Regions from separate parts of the Neobacillus sp. S1115 genome, predicted to be linked through region 3. Evidence: riboswitches for the same ligand, from Rfam matches in the RefSeq annotation. Region 3 holds a riboswitch; each other region holds the start of a gene.
What was found. A riboswitch is a leader RNA that binds a small molecule or an ion and turns the genes downstream of it on or off. The one in region 3 is predicted to bind S-adenosylmethionine.
Positions count from the first base shown of each region.

Region 1: linked by a shared signal. The riboswitch ahead of metK (methionine adenosyltransferase) and the one ahead of ACZ5B7_RS25465 (methionine ABC transporter ATP-binding protein) in region 3 are both predicted to bind S-adenosylmethionine.
Region 2: linked by a shared signal. The riboswitch ahead of ACZ5B7_RS06845 (homoserine dehydrogenase) and the one ahead of ACZ5B7_RS25465 (methionine ABC transporter ATP-binding protein) in region 3 are both predicted to bind S-adenosylmethionine.
Region 4: linked by a shared signal. The riboswitch ahead of ACZ5B7_RS15495 (5-methyltetrahydropteroyltriglutamate--homocysteine S-methyltransferase) and the one ahead of ACZ5B7_RS25465 (methionine ABC transporter ATP-binding protein) in region 3 are both predicted to bind S-adenosylmethionine.

Region 1 is NZ_AP038275.1:5,005,252-5,009,466, reverse strand. It holds gene pckA (phosphoenolpyruvate carboxykinase (ATP)) at 1-1,337, opposite strand, end outside; SAM riboswitch class I at 1,601-1,734, shown strand; gene metK (methionine adenosyltransferase) at 2,000-3,202, shown strand; gene asnB (asparagine synthase (glutamine-hydrolyzing)) at 3,435-4,215, shown strand, end outside.
Region 2 is NZ_AP038275.1:1,408,556-1,412,770, reverse strand. It holds gene ACZ5B7_RS06855 (YfhD family protein) at 1-19, shown strand, start outside; gene ACZ5B7_RS06850 (DoxX family protein) at 169-663, opposite strand; gene ACZ5B7_RS06845 (homoserine dehydrogenase) at 1,154-2,389, opposite strand; SAM riboswitch class I at 2,456-2,567, opposite strand; gene ACZ5B7_RS06840 (GNAT family N-acetyltransferase) at 2,644-3,315, opposite strand; gene ACZ5B7_RS06835 (GNAT family N-acetyltransferase) at 3,338-4,000, opposite strand; gene ACZ5B7_RS06830 (carbon-nitrogen hydrolase family protein) at 4,019-4,215, opposite strand, start outside.
Region 3 is NZ_AP038275.1:5,173,763-5,177,977, forward strand. It holds gene ACZ5B7_RS25455 (MetQ/NlpA family ABC transporter substrate-binding protein) at 1-561, opposite strand, end outside; gene ACZ5B7_RS25460 (methionine ABC transporter permease) at 577-1,242, opposite strand; gene ACZ5B7_RS25465 (methionine ABC transporter ATP-binding protein) at 1,235-2,260, opposite strand; SAM riboswitch class I at 2,383-2,489, opposite strand; gene ACZ5B7_RS25470 (O-acetylhomoserine aminocarboxypropyltransferase/cysteine synthase family protein) at 2,615-3,931, opposite strand; SAM riboswitch class I at 4,001-4,103, opposite strand; gene ACZ5B7_RS25475 (SCP2 sterol-binding domain-containing protein) at 4,185-4,215, opposite strand, start outside.
Region 4 is NZ_AP038275.1:3,186,345-3,190,559, forward strand. It holds gene ACZ5B7_RS15480 (aldolase catalytic domain-containing protein) at 1-199, opposite strand, end outside; gene ACZ5B7_RS15485 (hypothetical protein) at 354-557, opposite strand; gene ACZ5B7_RS15490 (peroxiredoxin) at 779-1,396, opposite strand; SAM riboswitch class I at 1,609-1,707, shown strand; gene ACZ5B7_RS15495 (5-methyltetrahydropteroyltriglutamate--homocysteine S-methyltransferase) at 1,788-2,915, shown strand; gene ACZ5B7_RS15500 (multidrug effflux MFS transporter) at 3,760-4,215, shown strand, end outside.

The DNA.
Region 1 (4,215 bases), 170 kb from region 3:
GCTCTTGTATATGAGAGTTTCATACGATTGCCGACGCCGTATTCTCCGCCAGTCCAGCCTGTATTAACCAAAAACACATTAACGTTATGCTCAAGTATTTTTTCTCCTAGCATTTCAGCATAGCGTGTAGCCGGCAGCGGCAGGAATGGTGCACCAAAACAGGTTGAGAAGGTTGCCTGCGGTGAAGTAATGCCACGCTCTGTGCCAGCAAGCTTTGATGTAAATCCGCTTAAGAAATGGTACATTGCTTGTTCCCTTGTTAATTTAGCGATTGGCGGAAGAACACCAAATGCATCTGCAGTTAAAAACACAATGGTATTCGGGTGGCCGGCAATGCTAGGCTGGACAATATTATCAATGGCCTCCATTGGATATGCGGCCCGAGTGTTTTCTGTTAATGTTCCATCATCGTAATCCGGAATTCTCGATTCCTGGTTAATCACAACATTTTCAAGAACGGTCCCGAAACGGATGGCATCAAAGATTTGCGGTTCTTTTTCACGGGATAGATTAATACATTTTGCATAGCAGCCGCCTTCAATATTAAAGACGCCGTTTGATGACCAGCCGTGCTCATCATCGCCGATTAGACGGCGATTAGGGTCAGCGGAAAGAGTTGTTTTTCCAGTTCCGGATAAACCGAAGAATAATGCTACGTCCCCTTCAATGCCGACATTCGCTGAACAGTGCATAGAGAAAATATTGTTTTCAGGCAGTAAATAGTTCATGACAGAGAAAATTGATTTTTTCATTTCCCCCGCATATTCAGTTCCTCCAATTAGAACTACGCGGCGTTCAAATGATATAATAATGAAGGTTTCAGAATTCGTACCGTCGACTGCCGGGTCTGCTTTGAAATTAGGGGCAGAAATTACTGTAAATTCAGCTTCATGAGTCAGAAGTTCATCTTCCGAAGGCCGAATGAACAACTGGTGGGCAAAAAGATTATGCCAAGCAAATTCATTTATGACCTGAATCGGCAGTTGTGATTTCTTATCAGCACCAGCAAAGCCTTTAAATACATAAACTTCTTCTTGCTGTTTTAAGTATTCTAATACCTTATTATAAAGATGATCGAAAGTCTCTTGTGAGATTGGCTGATTTAAAGAACCCCAGGCAATTTTATCTTTGGTTGACTCCTCCAAAACAGTGAATTTGTCTTCTGGAGACCGCCCAGTATATTTTCCTGTTGAAACACGAACCGCTCCGGTGGAAGTGAGTGTCCCTTCTTTTCTGCTGAGGATTTTTTCAACTAGCTGCGGCACAGATAATTGGACTTGGACATTACTTTCATTAAGTAATTCCTTTAATTCATTTGGGATATGAACAGAATTCATTTAATGAACCTTCCTTTTTATGGTTTTTTTAATTTGATATATTAATATTGAATAGTATAACACAATTAAAATAATAGTCTATACTAATTGACGAAATTATGCTGTATTTTATACCTTATTCTAAAGGTGATTAAAAAGTCATGAAAAAAACAGTTTAAGCATATTTTGTATCATACTCCATTGTATATTTTGGTTAATGTTGCTAAAAAATACATTGACATACTTTAAGAATCTGGGGTATGATTTAACCTTGAACGGATACTCTCTTATCCCGAGCTGGTGGAGGGACAGGCCCTATGAAACCCAGCAACCTGCAACTAGGAAAATGTCTATTTTTAGTCGTTTTTCGGGCAAAGGTGCTCAACCTGATGCAAGGCTTGTCCTTGAACGATAAGAGTGAAAGGCACGCAAAATGTTTGCATTCAACCTTTCCTCATGGAAAGGTTTTTTTGTCTATTTGGCAAACACACGTGCTGTTTGAATCGCTTTACTAATCTTCTAAAGAATTTCGGTTGGGTTTTTTCGGTAGTATTTCATAAAAACCTGATGTTTATTTCATACTATTAGGGATGAGTTCCGTATCAAAATGGAGGTTATTTGGAAAGGGTGTTAACCTTTGAAAAAAGCAGCCTCATTATTTCATTATTATAGGAGGAATTCAGATGTCACTAAAACGCCATTTGTTCACTTCTGAATCAGTAACTGAAGGTCATCCTGATAAGATTTGTGACCAGATTTCTGATTCTATTTTAGACGCCATTCTAGCAAAGGATGCAAATGCCCGCGTAGCTGCTGAAACATCAGTAACGACCGGTTTAGTTCTAGTTGCCGGCGAAATCACTACCTCTACATATGTAGATATCCCAAAAATTGTTCGTGAGACGATCAAAGAAATTGGCTACGTTCGTGCGAAATATGGCTTTGATTCGGAAACATGTGCGGTGTTAACCTCGATTGATGAACAGTCTCCTGACATTGCCATGGGTGTCAATCAAGCACTTGAAGCTCGTGAAGGTCAAATGTCAGATAAAGAAATTGAAGCAATTGGTGCAGGTGACCAAGGCTTAATGTTCGGCTTCGCCTGTAACGAAACGAAAGAGCTGATGCCTCTTCCAATATCTTTAGCCCATAAGCTTGCCCGCCGGTTAACTGAGGTTCGTAAAGAGGATATCCTTCCATACCTTCGTCCGGACGGAAAAACACAAGTAACGGTCGAATACGATGAGAACAACAAACCGGTTCGGATTGATACAATTGTTATTTCCACCCAGCACCATCCGGAAATTGGACTAGAGCAAATCCAGCGCAATGTTAAGGAACATGTCATTAATCCGGTTGTACCAAAAGAATTAATCGATGAAAATACAAAATATTTTATAAACCCAACCGGCCGCTTCGTAATCGGCGGACCGCAGGGGGATGCAGGACTGACTGGCCGTAAAATTATCGTGGATACTTACGGAGGCTATGCCCGTCACGGCGGAGGCGCTTTTTCCGGTAAGGACCCGACAAAGGTTGACCGTTCTGCCGCTTATGCTGCACGTTATGTTGCAAAAAATATTGTCGCAGCAGGTTTAGCTGAAAAATGTGAAGTCCAGCTTGCCTATGCTATTGGTGTAGCAAGACCGGTATCGATTTCCATCGATACTTTTGGCACAGGCAAAGTCAGCGAAGGGGTATTGGTTGACTTAGTAAGTAAAAACTTCGACCTGCGCCCTGCAGGAATCATTAAAATGCTGGATTTACGCCGCCCCATCTATAAGCAAACAGCAGCTTACGGACATTTTGGCCGTACGGATGTTGATCTCCCTTGGGAACGCACTGATAAAGCAGATGCATTACGTGAGCAGGCAGAAGGAAAATAATATGGAGTGGGAGTTGCATTAAGGTGTAACTCCCATTTTTCATTAAACGTCTATTTTCTTGTTCAGTGTTTTAAAAATTGGAATAAAATGTTTAAGTAGGACTATTGAAGTGAAAAATGATGATACATGATTTTCCTTTTGTTCACAGTGCCATTTTTGAAAAAAAAGTGGTAGTATTAGAGAGTATGTTTTTACAAAAGGATATTTTGAAATAGAGTAGGTGAGGTACATAATGTGCGGTTTTATCGGTTGTGTACATGACAAAACGCAAAATTATCGTGACGAAGAAAAGCAGCTTTTTAAAAATATGAACGATATTATAACCCATCGTGGACCAGATGATGATGGTTATTATTATGATGATCATATTCAATTTGGTTTCCGCCGGTTAAGTATCATTGATATTGAATCCGGGCACCAGCCGCTAACGTATGAAAACGAAAGATACTGGATTATTTTTAACGGTGAAATTTATAACTATGTCGAGCTTCGTGAAGAGTTGCTCAAAGAAGGACTAACTTTTTCCACAAGCTCTGATACAGAGGTTATCATTGCCCTCTACAGCCATCTAAAAGAAAAAGCAGTTGAACGCTTGCGCGGGATGTTTGCTTTTGTAATCTGGGATAAGCAGGAACAAACACTTTATGGGGCACGAGATCCGTTTGGAATTAAACCATTCTTTTATATGGAGGATGGTGACAGAACCTTCTTTGCTTCTGAGAAAAAGAGCATTTTGCTGGCTCTTAAAAATGATGTGCTGGATTATGATTCATTGCAGCATTATTTAACCTATCAGTTTGTTCCAGAACCTGATACCCTATCTGAAGGAATTAAAAAGCTTGAACCAGGCCATTATTTTACAAAAAAAATCGGCTCGAAGATGGAAATGAACCGCTACTGGAAGGCACATTTTCACCCAGTACTAAAATCGGAAGATGATTTCGTAAAGGAAATCCGTGATATTCTGTTTGATTCGGTTGAAAAGCATATGCGCAGTGATGTTCCGGTTGGTT
Region 2 (4,215 bases), 2.5 Mb from region 3:
CGTCAGAAATCGCAAATAATAAATGAAAACTCGCCGATTGGGGAGTCCAAGAGGACGGTTCATGAGGCGTAGTTGAATTTATACTTTTAGCTAAAAAAAGAAGAAGCAGGATTCCTGCTTCTTTAATGTATTTAAAGGGGGAGTTAACGATTATTAATTGGTGCTGCCTTATTGCGTTTTTACTTCATTTACATGAGCTTTTTTGAAATAGCCTTTGATAAAAGGAACTGCATATCGGTCAAGACCGAAGTAGTAAGCTCCTGCACCTGCGAATAACAGAATCATCGCAGCTGTATAAAGAATTGGGTTCGTGCTTGTCGTACCTGCCAGCATAAAGTTCAAGTTCATAAATGCACCGGCAATCAAGGCTGGGATTGTGGCTAAACCAACGATTAAACCAAGACCGACTAACATTTCTCCCCAAGGTATTAATGTATTAAAAATTCCCACGTTAGGCATAGCGAATTGCTGTAAGAAATCTGCATACCATGCTTGAACCGCAGGGTGTTCGCCAGTTGCTGCCGCCATTGCTCCTTTTAGGAACCCTGTAGCATCGAAACCACCAGTTAACTTATGATAACCTGCTTCAATCCATTGTAATCCAAGCCAAACCCGTAATACTGTCCAAACAACTGCTGCGTAAGGAGTTTTGTACCATCTCATCATAATCATCTCCATAGCTTTTTGTGAAGTATTTCACAATTTTAACTTTAAGTTATTCCCTTAAGAAAGGGATTGATCAGCTAGCTGTGTCTTGTAAGGAAGTCCTTGTGAATTGCTTCACTATCTTCTTTACACTTTTAATATACTCTCCTGCTATTGAAAAAACAACGGCTTTCACAGTTTCTTAACATATTAATGTTAGATATATGAAGAGATTGTGAACGCAATACAGCACGTTCCCCCTCCTCTTTTGTGGACAATGTTAATAATGTGGACAACACCAGCTAACCCCTTATAAAATCTGATTTTCACAATCAGCTTTTCTGTTAATAACTAACAGTGGATAACCGCTTTCAAAATTGTGGATAATGTGCATAACATTGTTGACTACCTATAAATACAGGACTTTAGATGTGGAAAAAACACTGGATAAATGAATGTCCATTCATAACAAAAGGAGCATCACATAAAGATGCCCCTCAATCCAACCCTATAATGCCTTCGCTTCCTCAATACCCCTCACGAGGAATTCTTCCTTACCCAGGATCGAAAAATATTGAACCGATGGTTGCCTTTGCGCAAGCTGCTCGATGTCCTTTTTGGAACCCTTTAGGACAAAGATTCCCTCAGAGATTTCATCCACCAGGGTAATCGCGGGACTGCCATATTTTTGGACCAGACCCTGGACCAGCCAGTACTCCCTCTGGTGTTCACTTTTCAACTCAATGTCCTCCCCTGAGGTTTTCAAATAATTAGATTTCGTCACGTGGCTTTGACATACGTGGACCAAATCCTCGATTACGGCACTAGCCGTTGGGTACATGCCTGCGCCCGGTCCTTGAAGGGTGATTTCGCCAACGATATCAGATTTTACATTTACCGCATTCTCTACTCCCTCAACATGGTAAAAAGGGTGCTCAGAGCCGACCAGAACCGGCTTCACCGATGCCTGGATGCGGGTGCCTGACTTCCAGATGCTCGCAATATGTTTAAACCTTAACCCTAAGTTTTGCGCTGCTTCAATCAATTCACTCGTAATAGACGTAATCCCTACCCGTTCAACATCACGCCAGTCAGGCTCTTCTCCAAATGCCAGCCTGCTTAAGATCATCGTTTTATAAAAAGCATCATAGCCTTCCACGTCATTGGTCGGATCCGCCTCGGCATAGCCATTTTCCTGCGCCCGCAGCAAGCTTTCGGCAAATGACTGCCGCTTTTCCCGCATCTCGGTCAAGATGAAATTGGACGTTCCATTGAGGATTCCCAGGATCCGCTGGACACGATTAATTTTTAAAAGCTGACCAAGCGTTTGAATGACTGGAATCCCCCCGGCCACTGTCGCCTCAAAACCAACCGACACCTGATGCTGTTCTGCCAACTCGATAAGCTCATTCCCGTGGTGGGCAAACATCTCCTTATTCGCTGTAATGATGTGGCAGCCCCGTTGGATTGCTTTTCTTAAGTAGGAAAAAGTTGGGTCTTTATCCACGATGCATTCAATCACGACATCAAGCTTCGGCAATTGCAGAATTTCTTCGAAGTCCGTTGTCAGCAGAACATTCCCGCTAATATCCCGCGGCTTTTGCTTATTTCTAACAAGGACGGCAGCAACCTCTACTTCCTTCCCTAATTCTGCCGCCAGCTCATTGCTATGTGATTGAATGGTCCGATAAACCCCTTCACCTACCGTACCGAACCCGAGAATTGCCACTTTAATTACAGACATGTCTGCCACCCCTTTATTTTTTTGAAAAATAAAAACCCTCTTCATAAGAAGAGGGCTCTATTCCTCCTCTTATCTATCAGGCTACAAATAACCTGCAGGAATTAGCACCTTTTCAAGGAATACCTTGAAGGTTGCCGGGCTTCATCGGGCCTAGTCCCTCCGCCGCTCTGGATAAGAGTATTTATTTGATTTTTCATTAAATTTCCAAAGATATATAAAAAGTATATTATCTGAATTTTCAAGAGTTGTCAATATTAAAGTGGCAAAAGGGCGACCGTTTCTTTTGCTGCTAATTTCTCAACCATGTCCAGCCATTCCTGTGGTTTATTGGAAAGCACAGAATAATAGGTAGTTAGAAAGTCTTTGACAAGTGATGCTGGAATTTCGGCGATTTCTTCCTTAATCGGCATGAAGCATAGATCAAGGCCAGACACCGCTTCCCCGTTGTTTTCCCAGGATGGGTGCACGTAGGCAAGGTCAAGGCGCTGATAGCCTAAATGTGACAGAACCTCACGGCGCACGTACGGGTCCATGACCTTCACGCCGCCAAATTCGTGGTGCTCTACACGGTATGGGTCATAGATTTCGGCAAACATTCCGAACAGCTCCTTACCGTTTTGGGCAGCAAGCTGTTTTAAGTCCTTCAGACGATTTTCAGCTAAAAATCGGCCAAGCGAGAGGCCAGGTTTGCTGATAATCGTGAAGTCGGTCATCGCAATATTCCAGTCAGGATAATAGCGGTACTCAGTCGCACCGACGACCTGGTCCTGATCGACAGCAACGAATACGCGGATACTTGGGTCTTCTAACGGTTCTTTCCACAATTCATAATCTAGGACCTCTTCCGGTGGAAAAATCTGTCCCATTAAATCATGAAGCTTTTTAAAATTGGGGTCTTCAATATTGGTAATGCGTTTAAATTCCATTGGTTCTGATTCCCCTTATAAATTATTTAAATGGGTTCTTCCATTCCATTAATGCCGCATTGTTAAGGGATTCTTCGTCCTCTAAATAGTTTCTGGCGACACCGATTGGCACACGTCCGCAGCGAAGGAGAAAGCTGATGACAGGGTCTTTTAGCTCGCCTTTAATGACAGCGTCCAGATACTCTTCCGGCGTCATTTTTTCAGCCACTTTATGATAGCCCGGCATCCGCCCGCCGCCAAGCAGACGGTCATACCTTTTTTCAATGACCACATGGTACATGGCATGCATCATTAATTTTCCGAGTCCCAGCTTGCGGTACTTTGGGCGGACGCTGATATCGACAATGTAGAGGGTGTTGCCGTTCGGATTATGGTTGCGGATATAGCCGTGGTCAGTCACTTCTTCCCATGTATGGCTGTGATTAGACGGGTCCAAATCAACACAAACTCCGGTCAGGGAGCCCGCCAATTCACCATTAATTTCAACGCATAATGCCCCTTCCGGAAACAGTGTCACATGATTCGTTAATTGTTCTTCATTCCACCAAAGCTCGGATGGAAAAGGAGGCGGGAAGCATTCGGACTGGATTTCGATGAGCTGGTCAAAGTCCTCCATTGTGTAATTACGTACACAAACCGGCAGCGGCCGGTCCTGATCATAAACGTAAAATTCACTGCGATACATGAAAAGGCCTCCCTCGTTTTAATTCCAATCTGTATATAAATCAGTGCGGCGGTCGCGCCAGGTGGTCACAGACCCGCGCTCGCGAACTTCGTATAGCAGTTCCAGGTCAAGGTCGGCGGTTACGACCATGTCGTTGTTGATTTCCCCTTCTACTAAAAGCCCTTTTGGCGGGAACGGGATATCGTTTGGAGTGATGATGACGGCCTGGCCAAAGT
Region 3 (4,215 bases):
TTCAATTAATTTAGGGAACTTCAGGTTCTTTGGATTTTCAACGATATCATCTATTCTTGCGTTTGCACCAACGCCTTCTTTAAGCTTGATTAATCCAGCCTTTTCAAAAATCGGCAGGATACGGCCGTGGTCGCTTAAAGAATCACTCATAATAATGGTTGCACCATTTGGAAGATCTTTTAGACTTTTATACTTTTTTGAGTAAATGCCGATTGGTTCTTTATGAACCCCGCCCACACTGACAAAATCAAAATCTTTATTTTCTTTCATCTGCAGATCTAAATACCCAGGTGTTTGGAAATAGTTTGCATCTATTTCTTTATCCTTTAATGCTACGTTTGGCAGAATATAGTCTTGGAAAACTTGAATTTCCAAATCAATACCTTTTTTCTTCAATATTGGCTTTGCAGCTTCAAGTACTTCTGCGTGTGGTACAGCAGTTGCACCAACAACTAATTTTTTGTTCCCATCTTTATCTGCTGAATCATTTTTTGCACCGCCGCAGGCCGCTAAGGCAAATACGGTAAACGCAATGAAGATCAAACCCAGAACTTTTTTCATTTTTTACTCCTCCTGTTAACGTTTATCTGTTCTCTTTGTAAAATAATCTCCAATAAATTGGATAATAAAAACTAAGATTAAAATAGCAATTGTTGCCACTAATGTAACCATTGGCCTGTTGCGTTGAAAGCCTTCTAGATAGGCAAAATGGCCAAGTCCACCAGCTCCAATGACCCCAGCCATTGCAGTGAAACCAACAAGTGAAATCGCCGTAACGGTAATCCCAGAAATTAATGCTGGCAAGGATTCTGGTATTAATACCTTAAAAATAATATGTCCATGTGTTGCACCCATTGATTGGGATGCTTCAATCACACCTTTATCAATCTCCCTAAGGGCGATTTCCACCATTCGAGCATAAAACGGAGCTGCTCCAATAATCAGTGCCGGCAGTGCAGCATTGGCACCGAGCATTGTCCCAACGAGAACTTTAGTAAAAGGGATTAATAAAACAATTAAGATAATAAAGGGAATGGATCTAAAAATATTTACAAAGCCAGCAATAATAATGTTTACTCCGCGGCTTTGCCATATGTTTCCTTTACTCGTTAGAAATAGCAGCAGGCCAAGCAGCAAGCCCAAAATAAATGTCGCAAGGACCGAGATGGCGGTCATATAGATCGTTTCACGTGTTGCCAGTAACAGCTCATCCCACTTAACTAATTCCATAAAGTCAGCCATTACTGATCACCTCCACGCCCACTTGCTGCGAGTGAATATAATCGATGGCTTTCTGAATTTCATTAGCTTGGCCATCCAAATGAATAAATAATGTTCCATAAGACCCGTTTTGCGTATGAGAAATATTCCCTTGGAGAATATTTACTACGACATCAAAATCACGAATCACACGTGTGATTAATGGCTGTTCTGTTGCTTCCCCAAGAAACGATAGTTGAATGACCTTTCCATGCGGATAGCGCTCTAGCAAATGCTCTGCTGTTTCCTTTGTTTTTTCCGGTTCGGTTACCTGCTGGACAAACCGTTTCGTAATCGGCTGCTGAGGGTTTTTAAATACATCAAGCACCGGACCAAGCTCCACAATCCGCCCACTTTCCATGACCGCTACTCGATGACAGATTTTCCGGATGACATGCATTTCGTGAGTAATCAGCACAATCGTTAAGCCGAATTGTTTATTGATATTCACTAAAAGGTCGAGAATAGAGTCTGTTGTTTGCGGGTCGAGCGCTGATGTTGCCTCGTCACATAACAGCACCTTTGGGTTATTGGCAAGGGCCCGGGCAATCCCGACCCGCTGTTTCTGCCCGCCGCTCAACTGTGAAGGGTAGGCGTCACCTCTGCCCTCAAGGCCAACTAACTTGATCAACTCTTCAACTCGTTTTTTCCTTTCCGGTGCGCTCACACCGGCAATCTCTAATGGAAAAGAGATATTTTCGCTAACTGTTCTTGACCAAAGTAGATTGAAGTGCTGGAAAATCATGCTGATTTCCTGACGGGCTTTTCTAAGCTCTGCACCCTTTATTTTTGAAATCTCCCGGCCAGCCACGTTGACAGTTCCACCCGTAGGCAGCTCAAGGCCATTTAACATGCGGATTAAGGTACTTTTACCAGCCCCGCTATATCCGATCACACCAAAGATTTCTCCTTCTTTTATATCCAGGTTTACTTCATCAACAGCTTTTAACTGTCCCTGCTTGGTAGAAAAAATCTTTCGTACATTTTTAATGGAAATCATTGAATCACCTACTTCTTGTCCTTATTATAGGATTTGATAATTTTCATGAAAGAATTCTATTTTAGTAAAATAAAAAGCCTCTCTGCAAAGGCAGAAAGGCATCATTATTAAATGAATCCTTTCTCCCATCTTTCAAAGCCGCAGGCTTTGTGTGAATTGGCACCATTTCAATAAAATTGACGGTTGCCGGGCTTCATAGGGCACATCCCTCCACCTCTCTTGATAAGAGCAAAAGCTATCCTATATTTAATTATACATGCATTAATACTATTATTATGAAAGTAATAGTATCACGGTTAGATAGTAGTGTCAACGACAAAATTCTACATTTTCAAAAAACTATTTAAGGAAAATTTAGGCATTGGTTTTTAAAGATGTTAAGCCTGTTGCAGCTTCGATTGCGTCCTCTAAATCTTCCACTAAGTCCTCAACATTTTCGATTCCAATGGATAGACGGATCAAGTCCTCAGAAACACCCGCTGACTTTAATCCTTCCGCATCCAGCTGCTGGTGTGTGGTGCTTGCTGGGTGGATAATTAAGCTCTTGGCATCGCCGACATTAGCCACGTGCGCCCATAGGGTGATCGCATCGATTAATTTCGCACCGGCTTCTCTTCCGCCTTTAATGCCAAATACAACCATTGAACCAGCGCCCTTAGGTAAATATTTTTGTGCCAATTCATAGTCAGGATGTGATGGATGCCCCGGATAAGAAACCCATTCAACCGCAGGATGATTATGCAAGTATTCCACTACCTTTTTGGTGTTGGCGACATGCTCTTTCATCCGTACATGAAGCGTTTCTAACCCAAGAACAAACTGGAATGAGCTTTGCGGGCTTAAAGCCGGCCCCATGTCGCGGAGAAGCTGTACGCGTGCTTTAATAATATAAGCAACTGGTCCAAGTGCCTCTGCATAAACAAGGTCATTATAGCTGGAGTCTGGCGTTGTTAAGCCAGGGAATTTCGGTGAATTCCAATCGAACTTGCCTCCGTCGACAATAATGCCCCCTGTAGTTGTTCCATTACCTAATATCCACTTGGTTGCGGAGTGAACGACGATATCAGCGCCATGCTCAATTGGACGGCACAAGTATGGTGTTGCAAAGGTATTGTCCACGATAAGAGGAACCCCTGCTTCATGAGCAATATTGGCTACTTTTTCAATATCCAGGATTCTTAAGCTTGGGTTGCCGATCGTTTCAGCGAAAACAGCTTTTGTTTTTTCCGTAATGGCGGCACGGAAGTTTTCCGGATTCTCTGGGTCGACAAACTTCACATTAATCCCGTATTTAGGCAGGGTCACTGCAAATAGATTATACGTTCCACCATATAGATTGGATGCAGCAACAATCTCATCACCCGCTTCGGCAATGTTTAAGATGGCCAATGTGATGGCAGACATACCGCTTGCCACTGCCAGTGCGCCAACGCCGCCTTCTAGAAGCGATACTCTTTCTTCAAAAACAGTTGTCGTTGGATTGTGAATCCGTGTATATATGTACCCAGGTTCCGCTAACGCGAATAGATTGGCGGCATGCTCTGTGCTTTTGAATTGGTAGGCGTTATTTTGATAGATAGGTAGCGCCCGTGCTCCTGTTACAGGGTCTGGTGAGAGTCCACCGTGAACACTTAATGTTTCAAACCTTAACTTCTTTTGTTTTTCTGACATAGTTCTTATTCCCTCCCAATATAAAAATAAAACCCATGCTTCCTATAAGAAGATGGGGGTTCTCCGCTCTTCTTATCTTTCAGAGCCCGTTTGCTCTGCTGGATTTAGCACCGTGTGGTCCACCGGTTGCCGGGCTTCAACGGGCCAGTCCCTCCGCCGCTCTTGATAAGAATGTATATTTAGTTTGCTGTTCGTTGCTTGAATATTCTAAAAAAATAATACCTGAACTTTAATTCCGAGTCAATACCTTTGATTAAATTATTTTGGCAAGATTTGTCTGACCT
Region 4 (4,215 bases), 2.0 Mb from region 3:
CATCTAAAAATCTCCATGGATTAGGCTCAGTTGCGTTCAGCAGCTTAGCGGAGTTTTTATAGCCAATCTCCATATATTCAACGCCAGCCGCACTTAGTCCATTATACAAGTCCTGGACAAATTCGATACTGAAATCCCAATTGTTTACTAAACCTCCATCACGGATCGTACAATCTAAAATTTTGCTGCGATGTTCCATAATTTTAAATTCCCCCTGTGGTTATGCTCATTCGTCATAATTTGAATATATATACCATGAATCATTTAAAGGTGTCAAACTTACATGTCAGCCGTTCTAAAAATATATGATAAAATTGTTAAAGTATTTCTATATTAATACTACTATCATTTTATCACTTGGCTCCAATACTTTGACGTCGCATTTGTCTATTTCTTTGTAATTCACTTTGTTTCCAAATGTATTTTTGCATATATAACCTAAGCACGTCATTCATTGACTTTCCATTTTTTTCAACAGCATCTCTAAAACTTTGGATTATGTTTTCTGGTATTTCAAAATTTACTTCTACATTTTTATTTCTGTGTTCCTGGCACATTTTATACCTCCTGACAGACCAATCTATCCATTTTTCCTGGGTAGTCACAAAGGGATGAATATTTAGAATATTTGTATAGAAACTATCATATCAGGTGAAAACGCGTACATTTTTATTAACTTTTCGACAAATTACGACATAATTAAGGAATCAATGATGTATGTAGAGGATCTTAAAAGCCTAAATGAGGCATGAGAACCGTCCCCATGCCTCCCCATGCATCAAATTCTTCCGATATACTTTGGGTCTCTAATGATTCCTGGGTTACCGGGAACCCAGTTAGCTGGGACTCCTTCTCCGGTGCTTCTTCCGTATTGTACCCCTTGTATGATCCTTAGTATTTCGTAAACATTTCGGCCAACTTCTAATGGGTATACCAATTTGGATACAATTATTCCATCTGGATCGATAATGACGGTTGCTCTTAAGGCTGCCCCAACTTTTTCATTTAGGACTCTGTATGCTTTACTGATTTGGTGTGTTCGGTCACTAAGAAGTGGAAATGATACCTGAGAGGCATTGGGAGATACCTCAGCGAATACTTTATGGGCATATACACTGTCCGTGCTGATAGCAAGGACATTTGTATTAAGTGTCTTTAGTTGATCCTTAATAGCAGCGACCGCTGCCAATTCTGTCGGTCAAACAAAGGTAAAATCACTTGCATAAAAAAATAAAATAACCCAGCTTCCACGATAGCTTTCTAGACGAAGCTTTTTTATTTTCTTTTCTGCATGATCATAAGCTTCTGCTTCAAATAGGGGCGCCATATCCGTTGTCTGTGCACAAAATGGCTGCAAAGACCCATCAAAATGACCCTCTCGCCTGTTAAATTCCATTTTTTCACCTCAGATCATCACCTGAATCTTAATTCCTTGCTGCAGTTCATTTTTTGATACCGTTACCACAAATAATATATGTTTAGGTATTTGTCCCATTGAGCCTATTTTGGATAGCTTTTCCATTTAACCACAACAATAGTGTTGTAGATTTTTGTTGACAGAAAATCAGAACAGGTGTATCTTTACTGTTAATTAAATATTTTCGAATATTCTTATCAAGAGAGGTGGAGGGACTGGCCCTTTGAAGCCTCGGCAGCAGACACGTTCGTACTGTGCCAATTCCAGAAGCGAGTGCTTGAAGATAAGAAGAGATTTAGTAATAGCTATTACCCTCTTCTTATTTTTGAGAAGAGGGTTTTTTATTACACCGAGAAAGAAGGAATAATTAATGACAGCAACACTAGTAAAAACTCCATTCAAAGCTGACCATGTCGGCAGCTTTCTTCGAACAGAACCGGTTAAAGAAGCTAGAAAGGCTTTTGCTAATGGGGAAATTGATGCAGATGCCCTGAAGGCGGTTGAGGATCAAGAAATTGAGAAATTGGTTCAAAACCAAATTGGAGCAGGCTTAAAATCCATTACAGATGGTGAGTTTAGACGTTCATGGTGGCATCTGGATTTCTTGGCTGGTTTGGAAGGTGTAGCATTTTTTGAAAATGAATATATCAGTAACTTCAAAGGCGCCCAAACAAGAAACAACGCCATTAAAGTAGTGGGCAAAGTGGACTTTAATGATCATTATATGCTAGAGCATTTCAAGTTTTTAAAGCAGGCAGTTGAAAAATATGGAGATGGCAGCCAAGTGGCGAAGTTCTCCATTCCAAGCCCGAATATGTTATTTACGAGAATTCAAGGCGATGAGTATTACAATGGCAACAGCGAACAACTTTATAAAGATACCGTAGCGGCTTATCAAAAAGCCATCCAGGCTTTCTATGATGCTGGCTGCCGTTACTTGCAATTAGACGACACATCTTGGATTGATTTTGTTTCAGAAGAGCGAATCAATGCAGTGGTTGAAAAAGTTGGCTTGGATGTACATGAAATCATCAAAACAAGAGTAAGTGCAATCAATGAAACCATTGCCGATAAGCCGGAAGATTTGACCATTACCATGCATATTTGCCGCGGCAACTTCAGATCCACCTACATCACAAGCGGCGGGTACGATCAAATTTCCGATGCCATTTTCGCTGAGCTAAATGTGGACGGGCTATTCCTAGAGTATGATGATCAGCGTTCTGGTGACTTCGAACCTTTAAAAGGCTTCAAGCGTCCTAACCTAACCGTTGTACTAGGATTATTCACTTCTAAATTCCCAGAACTCGAGGATCCAGAATCTATTAAGGCAAGAATTAAAGAAGCAAGTCAATTTATTCCATTAGAAAACCTGGCAGTAAGCCCTCAATGCGGCTTTGCCAGCACAGAAGAAGGAAATATTTTAACGGAAGAAGAGCAGTGGAATAAGATTAAACATGTAGTGGCTATAGCTAAGGATGTTTGGGGAACCATTTAAACCCACTAGGAAAGGCCGCCTTCCATTTGTATGATGGAAGGCGGCCTTTTTTTCGATTGGCTGTTTTTGTAAACAATGTGTCTCTAAGATTCCATCTGAATTTGGAAATTTACCCAAACACCTCGGTGCCTATTGGTTGCCCTTGCGAACATATCTTTTTCGGTTTCGGTCACCCATACCCTTTATTGGTTACCGTACCATCATATTTTTTTCGGTTTCGGTCACCCATACCCTTTATTGGTTACCGTACCAACGTATTTTTTTCGGTTTCGGTCACCCATACCCTTTATTGGTTACCGTACCAACGTATTTTTTTCAGTTTCGGTCACCCATACCCTTTATTGGTACCGTACCAACGTATTTTTTTCGGTTTCGGTCACCCATCTCCTTTATTGGTTACCGTACCAACGTATTTTTTTCAGTTTCGGTCACCCATACCCTTTATTGGTTACCGTACCAACGTATTTTTTTCGGTTTCGGTCACCCATCTCCTTTATTGGTTACCGTACCAACGTATTTTTTTTCAGTTTCGGTCACCCATACCCTTTATTGGTTACCGTACTAACAAATTTTTTTTCGGTTTTAGTCACCCATACTATTTTTTAGTCGCCTAATTATATTATTTCCAGAACAGGCGATCATACAAACAATAAGCTATTTTTTCCTTCTTGAAGCAGTTTTTAAAATAAAATGCAACAATCTTCTCGGAATGAACTCTCGATATTTCTGTTTTTTAAATTTATATCTATGTTCCTACTTTAAAGATTTCCCAAATATTGAATAATCTGTTAACATAGAATGATAAAATCTGAGGTAACTAGATTGGATTTACATAACTGGAGGAATGACTTACTATATGGGGGATTTCATACAAAAGGCAGAGGATCATCAAGCAGTGCTTTCTCGTTCTAAACGAGTATGGATGGCGATTGTTCTCGGTTCACTTGCAGCATTTGGACCTTTATCCATTGATATGTATTTACCGGCCCTGCCAAATATCGCAAAAGATTTCCATACAAACGCATCATCTGTTCAACTCAGCCTGTCGCTTTTCGTGATCGGTTTAGCATCTGGGCAGCTGCTCACTGGACCTATCAGTGATGTAACCGGTCGCCGAAAACCACTTTTAGTCGGCTTAATGATTTACTTTATCGTGTCCCTTTTATGCGTACTTAGCCCTTCCATTTGGGGATTAATTATATTGCGGCTCATTCAGGGCTTTGCTGGATCAGCAGGAATTGTCATTTCAAGGGCGATTGTCAGAGATTTATATTCAGGAACTGAATTAACCAAGTTTTTT